One region of the Streptomyces sp. 2-1 genome, then DNA from elsewhere that is predicted to be linked to it. Evidence: riboswitches for the same ligand, from Rfam matches in the RefSeq annotation. Region 1 holds a riboswitch; each other region holds the start of a gene.
What was found. Region 1 has a riboswitch for cyclic di-AMP ahead of ACN20J_RS41725 (LysM peptidoglycan-binding domain-containing M23 family metallopeptidase). Riboswitches for the same ligand answer to the same signal wherever they lie in the genome.
Positions count from the first base shown of each region.

Region 1 (4,891 bases):
CGCGCTCGCCGACGCCGAGGCACTCGCCGCCGGCCCGGGACCGGAGTACTGGGCCTTCGAGGCCACCCTCGACGGGCACGAGGAGTACCCGGTGGAGGGCGGCCCCCGGTTCGGGCGGCCCGCCCTGTCCGTGCGTACGGACGAGCGGCGCGGCACCGAGTGGAGCTTCGAGACGTACGAGGCCGACGGCGACGAGCTGCGGCTGCGGTTCTCCGACTCCGGGCTCAGGATCACGCTGCACTACCGGATGCGTGCCGGGACCGACGTCGTCGAGCGGTGGGTGACCCTCGCCAACGAAGGGCCCGCCCTGGAGGTGCTGCGCGCAGACTCCGCGGCCTGGACGCTGCCGCACCGCGACGGCTGGCGGCTGTCCCAGCTGCATGGCCGGTGGGCGGCCGAGTCCCGGCTCGTGCGCTCCGAACTCACCTACGGTGAGAAGGTCATCGGCAGCCGGCGCGGGCACACCTCGCACCAGCACCTGCCCTGGGTCGCCCTGGACCCCGACGGAGCGGCCACCGAGGAGCAGGGCGAGGTCTACGGGTGCGCCCTCGCCTGGTCGGGCACCTGGCGGATCGCCGTGGCCCAACTCCCTGACGCGCGCGTGCAGATCACCGGCGGCGTCGGGTACGACGACTCGGGGCTGCTGCGACTGGAGCCGGGGGAGAGCTTCGTCACACCCGTCTTCGCGGGGTTGTGGAGCGACGGCGGATTCGGCGGCGCGAGCCGTGCCTGGCACGCCTACCAGCACGCCCATGTGATCCCGGACGCGGGCGAGCACCGGCCGGTGCTCTACAACTCCTGGGAGGCCACGGAGTTCGACATCTCCGAGGAGCAGCAGGGGGCGCTGGCGCGACGGGCCGCCGCGATGGGGGTCGAGCTGTTCGTGGTCGACGACGGCTGGTTCGGGGCGCGCACCAGCGACCGGGCCGGGCTCGGCGACTGGACGCCCAACCCCGACCGCTTCCCGGCGGGTCTCAAGCCCCTCGCCGACGAGGTGCACGCGATGGGGATGCAGTTCGGGATCTGGGTCGAGCCCGAGATGGTCAACCCGGACAGCGAGCTGTACCGAGCGCATCCCGACTGGGTGCAGTTCCAACCGGGACGAAAGAGGACGGAGCTGCGCAATCAGCTCGTACTGAACCTCGCCCGCGAGGACGTCCAGGAGTACCTGTGGGAGCAGCTCGACACGCTGCTCTCCAGTGCGCCGATCGACTACGTGAAGTGGGACTTCAACCGCTGCTTCACCGACGCGGGGTGGCCCGGCGAGGCCTACCCGCAGCGGCTCTGGGTGGACCATGTGCACGCCCTGTACCGCCTCCTGGACCGGCTGCGGGCGGCCCATCCGGGCGTCGCCTTCGAGTCCTGCTCGGGCGGCGGCGGCCGTATCGACCTCGGGATCATGGCGCGTACGGACCAGGTGTGGACCTCGGACAACACCGACCCGCTCGACCGGCTCGCCATCCAGCACGGCTTCAGCCAGGTGCATCCCGCGCGGGTGATGGCCGCCTGGGTCACCGACAGTCCGAACGACCAGCTCAACGGCCGCGCCAGCTCGCTGCGCTTCCGCTTCGTGAGCGCGATGGCCGGCGTGCTCGGTGTCGGCGGCGACCTGACCCGGTGGAACGAGGAGGAGCTGGCCGAGGCGCGGACGTGGGTGGAGCTCTACAAGGAGATCCGGCCCGTCGTGCAGGGCGGGGACCTCCACCGGCTGCGGGCGCCGGAGGGCGGGCTGAGCGCCGTGCAGTACTCGCGTGACGGGGAGGTCGTCGTCCTCGCCTGGCTCCAGGCCCAGCACTACGGCGAGCCGGTCGCTCCGGTGCGACTGCGCGGGCTCGACCCGGCGGCGACGTACGAATGCCTCGAAACGGGCGAAGTCCACCGAGGTGCGGTGCTGTTGCATCACGGATTGCGGACGGGGTTGCGCGGCGACCTTGATGCGGCAGTTTTCCGGCTGCGTCGCATGTGACTGTTGTGTCCGTAATGGAGCATTGGTTCCAACTCGCTCTGGAATAAAGGCTCCTGGAACGGCACTCCGTGAGCAGCGTCATATTCGTGACGGTCCGCTGTCGCCATGTTCACGTAATTCGGTTGCGTTTTCAGGGATTTAACAAACGGGGAAGATCCCTGATTTACGCAGCGTGACCGTCATTTCGGTCAGGGATCAAGAGAACGGGGCACACAGGAAACCCCAAAGGTTGTTCCTGCGTCTTCATGTCGCTTACGTTCGCCACCAATCCGGACGGACGCCCAATCCTGCCGCCGCCCGGAATCCGCTCACCCACCCGTACACGGCAGGAGCGGGGGACCCACAGGTAGAACGCCTGTTCCGGTCTCCGGAACGGCTAGGGGTTAAGTCGTGCGCAAACACGGCCGGGCATCTCCAGCTCGCACCCGACAGCTCACCTCGCAGGCGCCGGAGAGGAATTCGCCATGCCCGCGAAGGGTAAGCACCGCCGTCCCAAGTCCCAGCGTTTCACCCGCTCCATAGCCGTCGCCGGAACCGGCGGCGCGGCGCTCGCCCTTCCGCTGCTCGGTGCGACCGGGGCGCACGCCGCGACTTCGCAGTCCGCCGCCGATTCCGTGGCGAGCGTCTCGAATGTCGCGAACAAGGCCGCCGAATCGGCGCCTGCCGCCGCCGACAAGAAGGCCGAGGCGAAGAAGGCCGCCGCCAAGACCTATTCCGTGCGAGCGGGCGACTCCCTGTCGAAGATCGCCGGCACGCAGAACGTCAGCGGCGGCTGGAAGAAGCTGTACGAGGACAACCGCAAGGCGATCGGCGGTGACCCGGCGCTGATCCACCCGGGCCTGAAGCTGTCGATCGGCAAGGCCGCCGCCACGTCGAGCTCCGACTCCGGCGCCTCCAAGACCACCCAGTCCTCCGCGAAGAAGGCCGCGGCCCCCAAGGCTGCTGCCGCTCCAAAGGCCGCCGAGGCCAGTGCCGCCGGCTTCACGCTGCCGGTCGCGGGCGCGGGCGTCGGCACCCCGTACAAGATGTCGGGCAGCATGTGGTCCAGCGGGTACCACACCGGCGTCGACTTCGTGGTCCCGACCGGCACGTCCCTCAAGTCCGTCGGTGCGGGCACGGTCGTCTCCGCCGGCTGGGGCGGCGCGTACGGCAACCAGGTCGTCATCCAGCTCGAGGACGGCCACTACGCCCAGTACGCCCACCTGTCCTCCCTCTCCGTCTCGGCCGGACAGGCCGTGACCGAGGGCCAGCAGGTCGGCCTCTCCGGCGCGACGGGCAACGTCACCGGCCCGCACCTGCACTTCGAGATCCGCACCACCCCGGACTACGGCTCGGACGTGGACCCGCTGGCGTACCTGCGTGGCAAGGGCGTCTCCGTCTGACCCGACGCCAGGCACGCCCGCACGGCGTACCACTCCGCTCGTCTCCGAAGGCCGGACCCGGTGATCCCCGGGGTCCGGTCTTCGGTGTTTCGGTTCTGTGGCACGTCTGTGGCATGGCCGGGCGATGTGTCGACAGGGATGCGGAAGTCGCGGCACAGTGATCTCCGCAAGCGCTTTCTATGCGCCTTCCCTGCCATGGAGGTCTTCATGACGACCACACGCAGAGCGTTCGGAGTCCTGGCCGCCGGTGCCGCACTCACCGCGCTGGCCCCCGCGCAGACCGCGGGTGCGGCGGTCCGGGGCCGTCCGGGGCGGCTCATCGCCCGCGACGACTTCCGGCACGGCCTCGGCCAGTGGGCGACGGAACTGCAGGACGGCGGCAGCGTCACCGCGTCCCGCGGCGTCCTGGAGATAGACGTGCCGAGCGGCGCGACTGTGTGGTTCAAGCGCAAGCTCCGAGGGCCCTATGTCCTGGAGTACACCGCCACACCGGTCTCCGCGGGCGGCGCCAACGACCGGGTCTCGGACCTCAACAACTTCTGGAACGCCACGGACGTCCGCTCCCCGGAGGACCTCTTCGCCACGCACCGGGGCGGTGCGCTCGACGAGTACGACCACCTCACGACGTACTACGCCGGATACGGAGCCAACACCAACACCACGACCAGGCTGCGCCGTTACGTCGGTGAGGCGGGTGTGCGCCCGCTGGTCTTCGACTACACAGAGCCCTTGCTCACGGCGAACGAGCCCAACCGCGTCAGGATCGTCTCGAACGGCTCGACGGTCCGGTGGTGGAACAACGGGCGGCTCGTCTTCGACTTCGTGGACCAAGAGCCGTACACGAGCGGGCACTTCGCGTTCCGGACGGTCTGGAGTCACTTCAGGATCACGGACTTCAGGGTGCGAGAGCTGCGACAACGTCCCTGATGGAGCCCCTTATTCCGAGATTGACCAACACTTGACGAGTGGCTTATCTCACCGCGCGTCAACCCTTTCCTACGGTCGCGTAGCTCACACCCGAAGGTGAATCATGGCCCGATGTGGCAGACGATTCGAAGAATGACAACAGATCAGTGATCGGGTCGTACGTGGCGGTGGGGGACAGCTTCACCGAGGGCGTCGGCGACCTTGGCCCGGACGGGGCGTCCGTCGGCTGGGCCGACCGGTTCGCGGTGCTTCTCGCGGACCGTCGGCCCGAGGGCGACTTCGACTACACCAACCTCGCAGTCCGCGGGAAACTCCTCGACCAGATCGTCGAGGACCAGTTGACGCGCGCGAAGGAGCTCGCGCCCGACCTGGTCTCCTTCTGCGCGGGCGGCAACGACATCATCCGGCCGGGCACCGACCCCGACGAGGTCGCGGAGCGCTTCGAGCGCGCCGTCGCGGACCTCACGTCGGCCGTCGGCACGGTCCTCGTGACCACCGGCTTCGACACCCGTGGCGTACCCGTGCTCAAGCACATGCGCGGCAAGATCGCCACGTACAACCTCCATATCCGGTCCATCGCCGACCGGTACGGCTGTCCCGTGCTCGACCTGTGGTC
Region 1 covers NZ_CP183383.1:9,516,065-9,520,955, forward strand. Annotated here, with positions in the region: gene ACN20J_RS41720 (alpha-galactosidase) at 1-1,966, shown strand, start outside; cyclic di-AMP (ydaO/yuaA leader) riboswitch at 2,262-2,426, shown strand; gene ACN20J_RS41725 (LysM peptidoglycan-binding domain-containing M23 family metallopeptidase) at 2,431-3,348, shown strand; gene ACN20J_RS41730 (DUF6250 domain-containing protein) at 3,556-4,275, shown strand; gene ACN20J_RS41735 (SGNH/GDSL hydrolase family protein) at 4,422-4,891, shown strand, end outside.

Region 2 (4,891 bases), 7.5 Mb from region 1:
CATGTACGTCCTGTACATTTTTTACAGGACCTCTCCCGGAGGAGCGTGTGTCATGACCCGACCGTCCGCCCGCTATGTCCTGCCCGAGTTCACCGAACGCACCAGTTCGGGAAGCCGGACCATGGACCCGTACTCGAAGCTGCTGGAGGAGCGGATCGTGTTCCTCGGGACGCCGATCGACGACGTATCGGCGAACGACGTGATGGCGCAGTTCATGCACCTCGAGTACCAGGCGCCCGACAGGGACATCTCGCTCTACATCAATTCACCCGGCGGCTCGTTCAGCGCGATGACGGCCGTCTACGACACGATGCAGTTCGTCAGCTGCGAGGTGGAGACCATCTGCCTGGGGCAGGCGGCGTCGGCCGCGGCGGTGCTGCTCGCGGCCGGCACACCGGGCAAGCGGTACGCGCTGCCGGGCGCCCGCGTGCTGATCCACCAGCCGTCGTTCTCCGAGCCCGTCCAGGGACAGGCGTCCGACCTGGCCATTCAGGCCGACGAGTTGATGCGTACCCGTGGGCAGTTGGAGGAGATGCTCGCCCTGCACACGAGCCAGAGCCGAGAGCGGATCGGTGCCGACATCGAGCGGGACAAGATCCTGGACGCGCGGGCGGCGCTGGAGTACGGACTGATCGACCGGATCGTCGCAAGCCGGAAGTCCACCCAGAGCGCACCCGGCGCGAGGTGAGCGGCCCGATGCTCCCACCCGAGTTGCCGCCGCTGCCGGCCCTGACCCGCGCCGAGGCCGAGCTGATCGACCGTTACCTTGAAGTGGTGGACCTGCTCGGCCGGATCAACCCGGCCCATTCCGGGGACACCTACCGGGGGCTGCGCGCCGCCCAGGCCCTGGTCGGCAAGGCTGCCGCGCTGCGTGACGCGCTGGCCCTGATGCATCAGCGCGGGGAGCACGAGGTGCACGCGCCGACCCTGGCGCGGGCGCTGCGCGTCCTCGACGGTGAGCGCCGAGCGGGCCGGATCGCGCTACCGCCGCGCTCCGACAGCTGACGTACCGCCACGGACCCGGCGTCACGCAGGCATCTGACGAGACGTCCGGGTCAGGGTTCAAACGGCCCGAAAGGCGTACCACCGAACAGCGTAGCCAGAGCTGCTTTTACAGGCCCGTGGGAACTGCGCAACACGCGTAGTCTCCGTACGGAATTAGACGTTCCGGTGCTGGTACGAGGGTCGTCGACCCCCTGGACGCCCTCCCGTTGGAATGGCTGTCCACCCGAACGGGTGAGTGGTGAGTAAGCCCACAAATCGCCGATTCCGCTCGGCTTTTGGGACATCCGTGCGTCAAGATCCCTTCCGACGACAAGCCCCCGCCACAAGCGGCGGGGCGATCCGGGCGGACGCCGAGTCCTGCCGCCGCACGGATGACCGGTCGACAGAAGTGGATCGGCAGGAGTGGAGGACCCAAGCACGACGGGTCGCCGGAACGGTCACGCCATGACCGGGCCGAGCAGCCCTTGGGGTGAAGCCGCGTCAGCGGCCGGGCAACTTCGCCAGCCCGAATCCGACAGGTCATCCTTCACAGGCGGCTGACGAAGGGTTGCGCATGACTGCGCTCAATCGTGTCCCGTCGCTGTTCAGCAGGGCCGGTACCGCATCGGCTCTCACCATCGCCGCTGTAGGCGGTGGCATAGTGGCCCCCGGATTCACCTCCGGCGCGGAAGCGGCCACACCCGCGACGAAGGCACTCCAGGTAGCGGCCTCCAAGAAGGGCTCCCCGTACAAGTACGGAGCCGTGGGGCCCAAGCGCTTCGACTGCTCCGGCCTCACGCTCTACTCGTTCAAGAAGGCGGGCAAGTCCCTGCCGCGTACGGCCGCCGCGCAGTACAACAAGACGAACCATGTCTCCGCTTCGAACCGCAAGCAGGGGGACCTGGTCTTCTTCCACTCGGGCCGGAACGTCTACCACGTCGGCATCTACGCCGGGAAGGGACGGATCTGGCACTCCCCGAAGACCGGGGAAGTGGTGAAGCTCCAGAAGATCTGGACGAAGAGCGTCTGGTACGGCCGGGTCAGGTGACCCGCCCGGGAGGGGGCCGCGGTGATCGCCGCGGCCCTCTCTCGTGGCCCGGAGCGTGATTTTCGCGGCTGAGTGGTTACTCCTTCACCCATGGGCGAACCGCATCACCACGAGGAACGCGACGAGACCCGGCTCGAGCGCGCCGACCGCAACTTCAACGAACTGCTCCAGGAACTGCGGGTCACGCAGACCGGGGTGCAGATCCTCTTCGCCTTCCTGCTCACCCTCGCGTTCACCGCGCGCTTCCCCTCCCTGGACTCGTTCCAGCGGGCCACGTACGTCGTCACGCTGCTGCTGTCCGTACTGGCCGCCGCCCTCTTCACCGCCCCGGCCGCGCTGCATCGCCGGCTTTTCCAGCAGGGCGCCAAGCCGCAGGTCGTGAACGCCTCCTCGCATCTGGCCCAGATCGGGCTCGGCGTGCTCGCGCTCGCCCTCTCCGGTTCGGTCATGCTCGTCGTGGACGTGGCGACGGGCCGGGCGGGCGGCATCGCGGCCGGCGCGACCACCCTGGTCGTCTGCGCGGGGCTCTGGGCGCTCCTCCCCCACCTGATGCAGGGTTCCGCCGACAAGGACTAGCGGGCCCCTTCACGCCGCCAACGGTGCCGGGACGAGCCCGACGCCGAGCAGGACGAGCGCGGCAGCGACCTCGATGGCCCGGGCACGGCGCTCAGTCCGCTCTCACAGGCTGCACCGGCGCCGTCCAGGGCAGCATGATCGAGACCGTCTTGCCGCCCTCTCTGGTGGGCCGGACCGTCAGCTTGCCGCCGCACTCGACCGTCAGCCAGCGGACGATCACCATGCCGCGGCCGTTGTCCTGCTGGACGGCGGCGGGCAAACGTTTCGGGAAGCGCGGGTGACTGTCGGTCACGCCGATACGCAGTTGTTCGTCGCGGTCGAGTTCGATGTCCACCGTGAAGGTGGGCGACTGCCCGAACGTGTGCTGTACGGCGTTGGTGGCGAGCTCCGAGACGATGAGCCGGACCGTGTCGGCCGCCTCCGTGTCGGATGGAAGTCCCCATTCGGCCAGCACGTTCATGACATAGGTGCGGGCGGCGTAGACCGAGGCGGGATCGCTCGGCAGAGTGACGGATGCTTCCTGGTGGTCTGCCATGGCGAGGTCGTCCCTTTCCCACGGGACCGGAGTCCGACACGAAGCGGATGACTTCGAGTACGGTCCCGGACTGGTGCTTGCGCCAGAGTGCCACTACCTCGGCGTTCACGGTGCCGATCCACCGAGATATGCATATATCTGTCGCTCGAAGCGGTGAACTCTGCGACGGCCGACCGTATTTGGGCGGGGGGCCGGTTTGTCCTCTACGGTCGGCGTGACGCCGGACGATATAGCGCCGGCGCGACGGTCGGAAGGAGACGGCCATGCAGTACGGTCCCGCTGTGCGCCGCCGGAAACTCGGCGCCGAACTGCGTACCCTGCGTGCCCGTGCGGGCCTCAAGAGCGGCGAGGCGGCCCGGCTCGTGGGCTGGCACCAGTCGAAGGTGAGCCGGATCGAGACCGGCCGCAGCGGGGTGAAGCCGACGGACGTGGAGCTGCTCCTCGACGCCTACGAGGTCCGGGACGCGGAGCTGCGCGAGTTGCTCGTGGTGCTGGCGGGCTCCGACGACAACGGCCGCCACCACTGGTGGCACGCCTACCGGGGTCTTCTGCCGTCCACCTACAGCGACTTCATCAGCCTGGAGTCGCAGGCCAGCGTGATGCGCACGCTGGAGAACTCCGTCGTGCCGGGGCTTCTGCAGACACCGGAGTACGCGCGTGAAGTGACCCTGGCGGCCGTGGACGGGGCGCCGGACGACAAGGTCGACGCGCTGGTGGAGGTGCGTCTCGCCCGCCAGCACGTGCTGCGTTCGAATCCACCGCTCCAACTGAGTGCGGTTCTCGACGAGGCGGCCCTACGACGGACGGTCGGCGGACCGGCGGTCATGGCACGGCAGTTGGAGCACCTCGCAGAGGCCGCGCAACTCCCTCACGTGCGGATTCAGGTGCTGCCGTTCGGAGTTGGAGCTCATGTCGGCGTCACCGGGCCCTTTGTTATTTTTTCGTTTCCGAGCAGATCTGATCTGGATGTGGTTGTTCTAGACCACTTGACGAGTAGCCTCTATCTCGAACGGAAAGAAGACCTTCAGGCCTACAGCGAGGCCTTCGACTCCCTTCAGGTCCACGCCCTTTCGCCCGAGGAAACGTTGGATTTCATCGCCGGTGTAGCTCACGGCGCATAAGGAGGCACCATGCCCGCCCTGCCTCGGCCCCTACCTTCGAGCACCCGTCTGCACGGTGTGCGGTGGCAGCGCAGCAGCCGCAGCACGGGAATGAACAACTGCGTCGAGACGGCCCGTCCGGCCTCCGGACCGTGGGCCGGACTGCTCGCGGTGCGCGACTCGAAGAACACGTCGGGACCCGCCCTGCTCTTCGCCCCCGCCGCCTGGGAGGGTTTTATCGCCGCGCTTCGATGATCAGGCGTACGGCACGGTCGAGTTGCCCGTCGGTGAGGTCCGCGCGGGCGGTGAGCCGCAGCCGTGAGATGCCGTCGGGCACCGACGGGGGACGGAAGCAGCCGACGGCGAGACCGGCCTCGCGGCAGTCCGCGGCCCAGCGCACGGCCCGCTCCGGGGAGGGTGCCCGCACGGAGACGACGGCGGCGTCCGGTCGTACGGCTTCGAGGCCCTCGGCCGTCAGCCGTTCGTGCAGGGTGGTCGCCACGGCACGCGCGCGCGTGGCCCGTTCCGGTTCCCTGCGCAGCAGCCGCAGGGCCGCGAGGGCCGCACCCGCCGCCGCGGGGGCCAGACCGGTGTCGAAGATGAAGGTACGGGCCGCGTTGACCAGATGGTCGATGACGTGGGCCGGTC
Region 2 covers NZ_CP183383.1:2,038,269-2,043,159, forward strand. Annotated here, with positions in the region: gene ACN20J_RS08955 (ATP-dependent Clp protease proteolytic subunit) at 53-688, shown strand; gene ACN20J_RS08960 (hypothetical protein) at 697-1,005, shown strand; cyclic di-AMP (ydaO/yuaA leader) riboswitch at 1,344-1,555, shown strand; gene ACN20J_RS08965 (C40 family peptidase) at 1,559-2,032, shown strand; gene ACN20J_RS08970 (DUF6328 family protein) at 2,123-2,608, shown strand; gene ACN20J_RS08975 (ATP-binding protein) at 2,700-3,143, opposite strand; gene ACN20J_RS08980 (helix-turn-helix domain-containing protein) at 3,407-4,264, shown strand; gene ACN20J_RS08985 (DUF397 domain-containing protein) at 4,274-4,498, shown strand; gene ACN20J_RS08990 (8-amino-7-oxononanoate synthase) at 4,479-4,891, opposite strand, start outside.
Region 2: it holds a riboswitch for cyclic di-AMP, as region 1 does, so the genes downstream of both, ACN20J_RS08965 (C40 family peptidase) here and ACN20J_RS41725 (LysM peptidoglycan-binding domain-containing M23 family metallopeptidase) in region 1, are expected to answer to the same signal.

Region 3 (4,891 bases), 3.5 Mb from region 1:
CACCGGCCCCGGACGGCTGCTGCTCTCCGGACCGGCCGACTTCGACCGGGTCGACGAGGTACGGGCCGAGTCCGACGCGATCCTCGTCGGCGCGGGCACCCTGCGCGCCGACAACCCCCGGCTCCTCGTCAACTCCGCCGAGCGCCGCGCGGCCCGCGTCGCCGCCGGACGGCCCGAGTACCCGCTGAAGGTCACCGTCAGCGGCAGCGGCGACCTCGACCCCGACGCCAACTTCTGGTCCACGGGCGGCGAGAAGATCGTCTACACGACCGACGAGGGGGCCACCAGGGCCACCGAAGCGCTGCGCGGCCTCGGCGTCGACGTCGCGTCCGTGGGCCCCGACGTCGACTGGCGGGCCGTACTCACCCACCTCCACGACGTACGCGGCGTACGGCGGCTCATGGTCGAGGGCGGCGGACGCGTCCACACCCAGCTCCTCCGCCAGGGCCTCGCCGACGAACTGCAGCTCGCCCTCGCGCCCCTCGTCGTCGGGGAGCCGGACGCGCCCCGCCTGTTCGGGCCCGGCGACTATCCGGGCGGCCCCCGCAACCGGCTGCGGCTGGTCGAGACGCGGCCCGTGGGGGACGTCGTCCTCATGCGGTACGTCCCCACCGCGCCCGGCACCGGGACCGTACCCTCCGCCGCCGACCACCGATGGCTGGCCCTCGCCTGCGAACTGGCCGCCGAGTGCCCGCCCTCGCAGACCGCGTTCAGCGTCGGCGCGGTCGTCGTCGCGGCTGACGGTACGGAGCTGGCCCGCGGGTACTCCCGTGAGTCCGACCCCGTGTCCCACGCCGAGGAGGCCGCCCTCGCCAAGATCGAGCCGGGTGATCCGCGGCTCGCGACCGCCACCGTCTACAGCAGCCTGGAGCCATGCGCCCGCCGCGCGTCCCGGCCCGCGCCCTGCGCCCGGCTGATCCTCGACGCGGGCGTACGCAGGGTCGTGACCGCCTGGCGGGAGCCGGACACCTTCGTGGCGGGCGCGGACGGCAGCGGGCTGCTGGCCGCGGCCGGCGCCGACGTCCTGGTACTCCCGGAGTACGAGGCCGACGCGAAGGCGCCCAACCGTCATCTGACCTGACCTGACCTGACCGGCCCGTTTCCCGTCGGTACGGCCGATGCGCAGGCCGACCCGCACCGCCGATCGGCACGTTTCGTACCAAACCACCCGGTGAAGTGCGGGCGAAGTTAACGCGTGTGCTTTGGGTCCCGCGGATGGCGTACAGTGGTCTTAACGACGCGGGGTGGAGCAGCTCGGTAGCTCGCTGGGCTCATAACCCAGAGGTCGCAGGTTCAAATCCTGTCCCCGCTACTGAAGGCCTGAGGCCGGAATCCGATCAAGGATTCCGGCCTCAGGTGTTTCCCGGGCATCTCCTCGGGTGTTCGGGCGGGCAGGCGTCTTCACCCGCCCGGTCCTCGTCCGCTCGCCCGCCACCCCCGCTCCCGGAAGCCTGGACAGGTGGAGGAGCAGGAGCCGGTGCGGGTCGAGCCCGTGGACGTCGAGCCCGTGGAGAGAACCGCCTCGTACCAGCGCACCCTCGTCCGCGCGCTGCCGGCGCTGCTGATCGTCGCGGGTGTCTGTTACGACCTGCTCACCCCGCAGGACTTCACCGCGGCTCCCTTCTTCACGGCCGCCGTGCTCATCGCCGCACCCCTCTTCTCGCTCGGCGCCACCGTGTGGACGGGCATCGCGGCGACCGTGGGCATGGCCCTCGTGCACCTCAGGTTCGCCTTCGACGCGGGCGCGGTCACCGAGGTCCTCACCGTGGCCACGGCCGCCGTGCTCGCCGTCGGCATCAACCGGCTCGTGGGACGCGGCAACGCGCGCCTCGCCACCGCCCGCGAGATCGCGGAGGCCGCCCAGCGGGCCGTACTGCCCGAACCGGCCGCGCGGATCGGTGGTCTCGAGATCGCGGCACGGTACGAGGCCGCGCAGGAGGGCGCGTTCATCGGGGGCGACCTGTACGCCGTGCAGGACACCCCGCACGGCGTACGGCTCCTCGTGGGCGACGTACGGGGCAAGGGCATGGGAGCGGTCGGCGTCGTCGCCGTACTCATCGGGGCCTTCCGGGAGGCCGCCGAGCAGGAGGCGAGCCTGGAGGCGGTCGCCCAGCGGCTGGAGCGGGCACTCGCACGCGAAGGCGTCCGGCGCGACATCATCGCGGTCTTCGAGGACTTCACCACCGCCGTGCTCGCCGAGATCCCGCACGGCACCCCGGTCGTACGCCTCGTGAACCGCGGCCACCCCGGGCCCCTTCTGCTGTACGGCGACGGAGAGGTACGTACGCTCTCCGCGCCGGAGCCCGCGCTGCCGCTCGGGACGGGGGAGCTGGGGGCCTGGCCCGACCGCGCGCAGGAGGAGGAGTTCCCGGGCGGGGCCATGCTGCTCTTCCACACGGACGGGCTGTCCGAGGCGCGGGACCGGCGGGACGTCTTCTACGATCCGGCGCGGCGGCTGGCCGGGCGGGTCTTCCCCGGGCCCGACGCGTTGCTCACCGCGGTACTGGACGACGTCCTGCGGCACACCGGGGGCGGTGCCGCCGACGACATGGCACTGCTCGCGGTGCGGCGGCCGTGAGGGCACGGCACCACATGTGATGGCGGCGGGCGTGAGATGCGTCGCTCTTTCGGCGGGCCATATCACCGTTCGTAGTCGAACGGCGTCCCTCCGCTCAACAACTGACGCACCATCAACAGGACTGCTATTCCTGAATGTCGATCAACTCGCCCGATTTACCCCGCTCATGACCTGTAAGTCCAGGCCAAGAGCCGTAACGATCATCAGGAACAGCTTGGAATCCGGTGCCCGGGTCTATTAACGTTCGATAACGCAGCGCGGTCGTCCCAGCCGTCACAAGAGTCGGCTCCGTGCGCACGCGCCGAATCCCGCAAGGGAACCGGGGAACCACCACTTGGGGTGAATCGCTCGTCTTCGCGGTGTAGCGCACCGCGGTTGACGCGCGTAGGAGACCTTCCTGCTCCGAACCCGTCAGCTAACCCGGTAGGCGAGAAGGAAGGAAAGGAGTGCGCCTACGTGGCGTCCAACCGGTCTGCCCTCACACCCTCGTTCGTACCGGATGAGTTGACGGGTGAGTCCTCGGGTGAGAAGAAGCCCGACACATTCGCCTACGGCGCTCGTAAGGACGAGGAGACGTGGGAGGTCTGGAACCCCAGCGCGGAGACCGTCCTTCCCGTCCGCGGCCGGCACCGCGTCGCCAAGCAGCGCGGCGGTGGACTCGCCCGTAGCTCGACCGTTCTGGGCGTCGGTGTCATAGCCGCCGTCGGTGCGGGTGGCATGGCCACCGCGCAGACCGGCAAGCCCCCGGTGTCGATCTCGATCCCCGACCTGCCGAACGTCGGCTCGCCGTTCTCGGACGACGACGCCCCCGAGGGCTCCAGCACTCCGATCACCGCCGTCGGCCTCACCGCCGCCGACGCCGAGGAGGGCAACTCGGACGCGGGCGAGGCCCTGCGCGCCCGCATCATGCTCCAGGCCGAGCGGCAGCAGGACCAGGTGGACCGCGAGGCCCAGCGGGCCGCCGAGGCCGCCGCCGCGAAGAAGGCCTCCGACCAGGCCGCCAAGGAGCGGGACGCCGCCGAGGCCAAGGTCGCCGCCGCCAAGAAGAAGGCGGACCAGGAGGCCAAGGAGAAGGCCGAGGCCGCGCGCCTCGCCGAGCTCGCCAAGCAGTTCACGCTGCCCACCTCCTCGTACACGATCACCTCGACCTTCGGGCAGTCCGGTGCGCTGTGGTCGTCCGGTCAGCACACGGGTCTGGACTTCGCCGCTCCTACGGGTACCCCGATCAAGGCCGTTCACAGCGGCACGATCACCGAGGCCGGCTGGAACGGCTCGTACGGCTACCGCACGGTCCTCACGCTCGACGACGGTACGGAGCTCTGGTACGCGCACCAGTCGTCGATCGGTGTCAGCGTCGGGCAGAAGGTGGCCACCGGCGACATCATCGGCCGCGTGGGCGCGACCGGCAACGTCACCGGGGCGCACCTCCACCTGGAGGTCCACACCAGCGGTGGCGACGGCATCGACCCGATGGCGTGGCTGCGTGGCAAGGGGCTCACCCCGTAAGGGCTCACCCGGTAAGGGCTCACTTCGTAAGAGCTCACTTCGTAAGAGCTCAACCGGTACGCCGGTAAGAAGGGCTTGAGAGGTTCCTGGGTGCGGAATACGGCCGTCCGGTACGGCCGTTGACCCACCCATGACCTCTCTCCGCAAGCTGGGTTCGTCCGATCTCGACGTCTTCCCGCTCTCCCTCGGCGGCAACGTCTTCGGCTGGACCGCCGACCGGGCGCAGTCCTTCGCCGTGCTCGACGCGTACACCGCCGCGGGCGGGAACTTCGTCGACACCGCCGACACCTACTCGGCCTGGGTGCCGGGCAACGAGGGCGGTGAGTCGGAGACCGTCCTGGGCGACTGGCTCGCCGCGCGCGGCAACCGCGCCGACGTCGTCGTCGCCACCAAGGTCGGTGCGCACCCCCGGTACAAGGGTCTGTCAGGGGCGAACATCAAGGCCGCGGCCGATGCCTCCCTGCGGCGGCTGAAGACGGACTACATCGACCTGTACTACACCCACTTCGACGACCCGTCCGTGCCGGTCGAGGAGATCATCACCGCCCTGGACGAGCTCGTCCGCGCCGGCAAGGTGCGCGCGATCGCCGCGTCCAACCTCTCCCCCGAGCGGCTCCAGGAGTCCCTCGACCTCTCCGACCGCGAGGGCCTTGCGCGGTACGTCGCGCTGCAGCCCCGGTACAACCTCGTCTCCCGCGACTCGTACGAGGGTCCGCTGCGTGACGTCGCCTCCCGGGCCGGTCTGGCCGTCGTCCCCTACTCCTCGCTCGCCTCGGGCTTCCTCACCGGCAAGTACCGGGCGGGTTC
Region 3 covers NZ_CP183383.1:6,008,734-6,013,624, forward strand. Annotated here, with positions in the region: gene ACN20J_RS26645 (dihydrofolate reductase family protein) at 1-1,081, shown strand, start outside; tRNA gene ACN20J_RS26650 (tRNA-Met) at 1,239-1,312, shown strand; gene ACN20J_RS26655 (PP2C family protein-serine/threonine phosphatase) at 1,460-2,578, shown strand; cyclic di-AMP (ydaO/yuaA leader) riboswitch at 2,868-3,023, shown strand; gene ACN20J_RS26660 (M23 family metallopeptidase) at 3,035-4,084, shown strand; gene ACN20J_RS26665 (aldo/keto reductase) at 4,215-4,891, shown strand, end outside.
Region 3: it holds a riboswitch for cyclic di-AMP, as region 1 does, so the genes downstream of both, ACN20J_RS26660 (M23 family metallopeptidase) here and ACN20J_RS41725 (LysM peptidoglycan-binding domain-containing M23 family metallopeptidase) in region 1, are expected to answer to the same signal.